Regions from separate parts of the Pseudazoarcus sp. NS36 genome, predicted to be linked through region 2. Evidence: predicted binding sites of a transcription regulator. Region 2 holds the regulator's gene; the other holds the start of a gene.
The links. The regulator FNR, encoded in region 2, switches genes on or off when oxygen is low (the NO sensors DNR and NnrR bind a similar motif). The targets are predictions, from matches to a motif close to TTGANCTAGNTCAA.

Region 1: the regulator FNR is predicted to act here: its motif matches at 1,667-1,680, upstream of coxB (cytochrome c oxidase subunit II).

Annotation. Positions count from the first base shown of each region.
Region 1 covers NZ_BAAKJA010000006.1:196,685-200,099, forward strand. The annotation lists gene AC6H0R_RS11230 (DUF3833 domain-containing protein) at 1-412, shown strand, start outside; gene AC6H0R_RS11235 (SDR family NAD(P)-dependent oxidoreductase) at 412-1,185, shown strand; gene AC6H0R_RS11240 (nuclear transport factor 2 family protein) at 1,182-1,607, shown strand; gene coxB (cytochrome c oxidase subunit II) at 1,967-3,154, shown strand; gene ctaD (cytochrome c oxidase subunit I) at 3,277-3,415, shown strand, end outside.
Region 2 covers NZ_BAAKJA010000002.1:144,547-147,961, forward strand. The annotation lists gene hemN (oxygen-independent coproporphyrinogen III oxidase) at 1-1,303, opposite strand, end outside; gene fnr (fumarate/nitrate reduction transcriptional regulator Fnr) at 1,453-2,157, shown strand; gene AC6H0R_RS03785 (MBL fold metallo-hydrolase RNA specificity domain-containing protein) at 2,168-3,415, opposite strand, start outside.

The sequences.
Region 1 (3,415 bases), on a different contig from region 2:
TACGCTCGATGCCCATGGCATTTTTCAGGATCGTTCGGGTGAAGTCGTGAAGCGCTTCCACGTGCTGATCGAGGCGAGCTGGGAGGGCAACGTCGGCACGCTCGACGAGCATTTCACCTATTCCGACGGCACGACCCAGCGTCGCGTGTGGACGGTGACGCGACACGACGCAGGCCGCTACACCGGCACGGCCGGCGATGTGGTCGGCGAGGCACTCGGAGAGGCGGCCGGCAATGCTCTGCGCTGGCGTTACGTTCTGGCCTTGCCGGTGGGTGACAAGGTGTACAACGTCGATTTCGACGACTGGATGTTCCTGATGGACAAGCGGGTGATGCTGAACCGCTCGGTGATGAGCAAGTTCGGCGTGCGTCTGGGCGAAGTCACGCTGTCGTTCTACAAGCGGGATTCGTGATGTCGCTGAACCGTCCGATTCGCGACTGGAACGGCCGCCGGGTGTGGATCGTCGGTGCGTCGAGCGGTATCGGTGCTGCGCTGGCCGAGGCGCTTGCGACGCAAGGCGCGCGTCTGGCACTGTCGGCCCGTACGCGGGTGGCGCTCGACGAGGTCGCCGAGCGCTGTGGCGGGGCGCTGGTCGTGCCCATGGATGTCACCGTCAGCGCGGATCACGCTCGTGCTGCGGCCGAAGTCTTGCGTGCATTCGGCGAAATTGATCTGGCAATCTTCAATGCCGGGACCTATACGCCGATGCGTGCCTGGGAGCTGGATTCAGAGTCGATCCGCAAGACGGTCGACACCAATCTCATCGGCGTCATGGAAGGCGTGGCGGCCGTGACTGGCAGCATGCTTGAGCGTGGCGAAGGGGCTATTGCCCTGGTCGGCAGCGTGGCGGGCTATGGCGGTTTGCCGAAAGCGGCCGCCTATGGCCCGACCAAGGCGGCGCTGATCAATTTCGCCGAAGTGCTGTACCTGGATCTGGCACCACGCGGAGTGAACGTGTTCGTGGTGAATCCGGGTTTCGTCGAAACACCGCTGACGGCGAACAACGATTTCCACATGCCGGCCCTGATTCCTTCCGCTGAGGCGGCCCGGCGCATCATTTCGGGCTTTGCCCGGGGTGGCTTCGAAATACATTTCCCGCGCCGCTTCACGCTGGTGCTGAAGTTGCTCTCGCTGCTGCCGCGCAGGTTTTACTTTCCTCTCATACGGAAGATCACCGGCCTATGAATGACGCGCTTGACCGCCTCGTGAACTTTTACGAGAACCTGCGGCCCGAGTCGCTCGATGAGCTGCGGGCGCTGTATGCACCCGATGCCCGCTTCAAGGATCCGTTCAACGATGTCGTTGGCCATGAGGCCATCACGCGCATCTTCGAGCACATGTTCGCCAATCTTGAATCGCCGCGCTTCGTGGTCACGGCCCGGATGGGTGCCGACCGCCGTGCGGCGCTGGAATGGACCTTCTGCTTCGCCATGTCCGGGCGCAGTTTCGAAGTGCATGGCGCGAGCGTGCTGCTCTTCGGAAATGACGATCAGGTGATCATGCATCGCGACTACTGGGATCCGGCCGAGGAACTTTATGCCCGGCTGCCAGGTGTTGGAGTCGTCTTCCGCTGGTTACGGCGTCGTATGTCTGCAACGTCCTCTTGACGGTAGCCAGATCCGCTCTGGTGGCTGATTTCGGAAGTTCGTGACGAGGTGCACGACTTTTGATCTGGATCATTGAAGGCGCTGGAAAAATCGCCTTGCCGCGCTGAAAGTGCTTGTGGCACACTCCGGCACGGCATACGGAAAAGCGCGCCAATACAAGATTTCGAACGAAACAGGGTGCGCAGCCAGTCCATCGCGTCAGGAAGTCGGGGAACGGCCTGGAAAGACGGAAAGTGGGTTAGGGGTCGTGCTTCGGTAGTACTTCTTTGTGATCCGCCCGCCGTATAGGCGACGAATCACACGCAACGGAACAGCGGTTTCCGTGCAATGCGTTGATGTCTACACGGGGGAATTGGGGCATGAGTCTTTTCGGTCGCCTTGCAGCGTCGGGCCTTATGCTTGTAGCGGCGCAATCTGCGCTGGCTCAGGCGAAATACAATCTTCAGGAACCGGTCACACCGGTTGCGACGCAGATCTACGATCTGCACACCCTGATGCTGATCATCTGTCTAGTGATCTTCATCCTGGTGTTTGGCGTGATGTTCTATTCGATCTTCGCGCACCGCAAATCCAAAGGCGCCGTCGCGGCGCATTTTCACGAGAACACCACGGTCGAAGTACTCTGGACCATCATTCCGGTGTTCATCCTCGTCGGCATGGCCTGGCCGGCGACCAAAACCATCATCGACATGCGTGACGCGTCTGCTGCAGACATCACGATCAAGGCGACTGGCTACCAGTGGAAGTGGGGCTATGACTATGTCGTCGGTGAGGGTGAGGGCATCAGCTTCGTGTCCACGCTGACCACCCCGCGTAGCCAGATCGAGAACCGTGAGGCCAAGGGCGACAACTACCTGCTTGAAGTCGATCATCCGGTGGTTGTCCCGGTCGGCAAGAAGGTGCGCGTGCTGCTTGCGGCCAACGACGTGATCCACGCATGGTGGGTGCCGGCCCTGGGCGTCAAGCAGGATGCTGTGCCGGGCTTCATTCGTGACGCCTGGTTCCGCGCAGACAAGGAAGGCGTGTATCGCGGCGTCTGTGCCGAACTGTGCGGGCGTGATCACGCTTTCATGCCGATCGAAGTGCATGTGGTGTCCGAGCAAGCCTATTCCGAATGGGTTGCCTCCAGGCAGTCCGTCGAGGTGGCTTCAAGCGACAGCAGCGCAGTTGCCGAGGTTGTGGCGTCGGCTCCGGAATCGCCTGCTACGGCAGAAGCGCCGGCAGCGGAGACTGCACCGGCCGCAGCGGCAGCGGCGCCTCAGGTTGCCGACGGCAGTCAGCTTTACGCCACCAACTGCGCAGCCTGTCATCAGCCTAACGGGAATGGTCTCCCGCCGGCCTTCCCCGCACTGGCGGGTTCCGCGGTGGTTGTCGGAGATGCTGCCGGCCTTATCGAGGTGCTTCTGAAAGGGCGGCCTGGTACTGCGATGGCACCCTTCGGGCGTCTCGCGGATGCCGAGATCGCAGCCATCGCGACCCACGTGCGCAGCAGCTGGGGTAACGACGCAGGCGCCGTTACCGCGGATGCCGTTGCCGCAGCGCGATAGGGCTGACTTGCCCAGCTTCGAGCGAGCGCGTCGCACAGTCACGACGCGCCGCACCTGATCCAGAATTCGACAGCTCAATCCCGGCCGGACCAAGACCGGCGGGGTCAAGAGAAGGAGGCAGCATGGCGGCGGTTACCCCAGAGCACGCGGACGATCACCATCACGATCATCACGGCCCGACCGGGCTGATGCGGTGGATCACGACCACCAACCACAAGGACATCGGCACGATGTACCTGATCTTCAGCTTCGTCATGTTCC
Region 2 (3,415 bases):
CGGCGGGCTGAACGGCAATCCAGCCGTCGCTGATCTCGAGCAAGCCGGCCGCCTGCATTTCGCGCAAATCGGCCAGCTCTTCAGCAAAGTATTCGTCGAAGCGGATCAGGTGCGCGATCTCGATGGACTCGATCGAGAGTTCAAAATGGCACATCAGCGCCTGGATGATGGCGCGGCGCAGCACATCGTCGGCAGACAGCTCGATACCGCGCATCACCGGCAGCTCGTCACGATCCAGCGCGTCGTAGTAGTCGTCGATGACCTTGTGGTTCTGGGCGTAGACCGGACCGATGCTGGCGATGGCCGAAACGCCGAAGGCCAGCAGATCGCACTCGGACTGTGTCGAATAGCCCTGGAAGTTGCGGTGCAGACGGCCCTGGCGCTGCGCCACGGCGAGTTCATCGTCGGGCCGCGCGAAGTGATCCATGCCGATATAGACGTAGCCCGCCTCGGTCAGCCGCCGGATGGCCAGTTGCAGGATCTGCAGTTTGCCGTCGGGATCGGGCAGTAGCGCGGCGTCGATACGCCGCTGCGGCTTGAAGGTGGCCGGCAGGTGAGCGTAGCTGTAGAGCGAAATGCGATCCGGTGCCAGTTCGATGACCTGTTTCAGCGTGCGGTTGAAGCGGATCACGTTCTGCTTCGGCAGGCCGTAGATCAGGTCGATGCTGACCGAGCGGAAACCCGTGGCGCGCGCGGCGTCGAGCACCAGGCGCGTCTCTTCGTAGCTCTGGATGCGATTGACGGCCTTCTGCACATCGGGATCAAAGTCCTGCACGCCGAGGCTCATGCGGTTGAAGCCCAGCTCGGCGAGCAGCGCGACGGTCTCGAAATCAACCTTGCGCGGGTCGACTTCGATCGAATACTCCCCACCCGGCTTGAGCGTGAAGTGCTTGCGTACCGACTCCATCAGTCCGCGCATTTCGTCATGCGACAGAAAAGTCGGCGTACCGCCGCCCAGGTGCAGTTGCGTGACCTCGCGGCTGCCCTCGATATGGGCCGCCTGCAGTGCAATTTCCTTGGCGAGATACTTGAGGTACCTGCCCGAGCGGCCGTGGTCCTTGGTGATGATCTTGTTGCAGCCGCAGTAGTAGCAGATGGTGTTGCAGAACGGGATATGAAAATACAGCGAGAGCGGACGCACCACCCCACCCACGCTGCGCTTGTGCAGCCACTGCTCCAGCCCCTGCGCGTCGAAGGCTTCAACAAAGCGATCGGCCGTAGGGTAGGATGTGTACCGTGGTCCGCTGACGTCGAAGCGACGGATCAGATCGGGATCGAAGACGACCGGCTGGTGGATATCCATGGGAGTAGTTTCCTGCATGGTTTCCACGATCCCGGATTCCGGCCCGGACCGCTTTGACGTGTATCAAACGCATGCGCGAATGGCGCTGCATGTCTATGGAGTGGCCACACGCAGTGACCAAAGCGACGGTTCCAATCAGCGCCCCCGCCATGCGCGCTGCCTGCTCACAGTGCAATCTCCATGAGTTGTGTCTTCCGGTCGGCATGTCCGCCGAGGAGATCGAGCGGCTCGACAACCTGGTCGGCGCACGCCGCAAGATCCGCAAGGGCCAGCACCTCTACCGTTCGGGCGACGCCTTCGACGCGATCTACGCCATCCGCGTCGGCTGGTTCAAGACCGACGTGCTGCTGGAGGACGGCCGCGAACAGGTCACCGGCTTCCAGATGACGGGCGAGATGCTCGGACTGGACGGCATCAGCACCGAAACCCATAGCTGCAACGCGGTCGCACTCGAAGACAGCGAGGTGTGCGTACTTCCGTACAGCCAGCTCGAAGAACTGTCCCGCGAGGTCGAAGGGCTGCAGCATCAGTTCCACAAGGTCATGAGCCGCGAGATCGTGCGCGACCACGGCGTGATGATGCTGCTCGGCTCGATGCGGGCGGAAGAGCGGCTGGCCGCCTTTCTGATGAATCTGTCGCAACGCTTCAATGCGCGCGGCTTTTCTCCGGCCGAGTTCAACCTGCGCATGACCCGCGACGAGATCGGCTCCTACCTCGGGCTCAAACTCGAAACCGTGTCGCGCGCCTTCTCGCGCTTCCAGGACGAAGGGTTGATCACGGTGCAGCAGAAGCACATCCGCATCATCGATCAAGCCGGCTTGCGCCGCCTCATCCAGCTGTCCGGCAGTCGCTAGCGCCTCGCGCTCATTCGAGCGGCTCCACCACACCAGGCTCCGCCACCCGCACCGTCCACCCCAGACGCTGACGCATCGCATCGCCCAGTGCCTGCGCAGCGTTGCTCTCGCCGTGCACGACAAAGGCCTTGCGGGGGGCCCGCTCAAAGCCCCCCATCCACGCCAGCAGGGATGGCTGGTCGGCATGCGCCGACAGCCCGCCGATGGTATGCACCGATGCACGCACCGGCACCCGTTCGCCAAACAGGCTCACGGATCGAGCCCCATCGACCAGGCGACGCCCCAGCGTACCGCCTGCCTGAAAGCCGCAGATCACCACGCTGCATTCGGGGCGCGGGAGATTGTGGGCGAGATGGTGCTTGATGCGCCCCGCCTCACACATGCCACTGGCCGAAATGATGACCAGGCCGCGCTTGCGCGCATTGAGCGCAATCGACTCCTCCACGTCGGACACGAAACGGATGGCGAAACGCTCGGGGTGAGCCAGCGCCCAGTCGCGCAGACGGAGTGTCTCGGCATCCCACAGGGCGTCATGCTCGAGCGTGACCTCGGTCACCGCAGAGGCCATCGGAGAATCAACGACGACCTCCAGCCGCGACACCCGCCCTCGCCGCACCAGATCGGCGAGCATGTAGATGACCTCTTGCGTGCGACCGACTGCAAAGGCCGGAATGACCACGTTGCCGCCGCGACGCTCCAGCGTGTCCTGCAGGACGTGCACCAGTTCGTCTTCCGTCTGCGGCAGCGAACGGTGGGCCCGATCTCCGTAGGTGGATTCAACGACCAGATAGTCGGCATGCTTCACGGGTGCCGGATCGCGCAAGACCGGACGCGCATGCATGCCCAGGTCGCCGGAGAATACGATGCGCCGCGTGCCACCCGCGCACGACAGGTCGACCTCGATAATGGCTGAACCCAGAATGTGGCCAGCTTCACGAAAACGCACGTCAACGCCGTCCATGGGCGAAAACGGCGTTTCGTACGGATGCGCCCGCAAGTGGCCGAGACTCGCACGCGCCTGCTCTACGGTATATAGCGGCGCGGCATTTGACAGACTGCGCCGGTTGCGCGACCGCGAGCGCCGGTTGGCCCACTCGGTCTCCTTCTCCTGAATATGGCCGGCATCAAGCAACATGATGCCGAGCAGATCAGCTGTAGCCTCGGTCACATACACCGGGCCACGCCAACCCAGCGCGACCAGCCTGGGCAGCAGGCCCGCATGATCAAGATGGGCATGAGTGAGCAGAACAAAATCGAT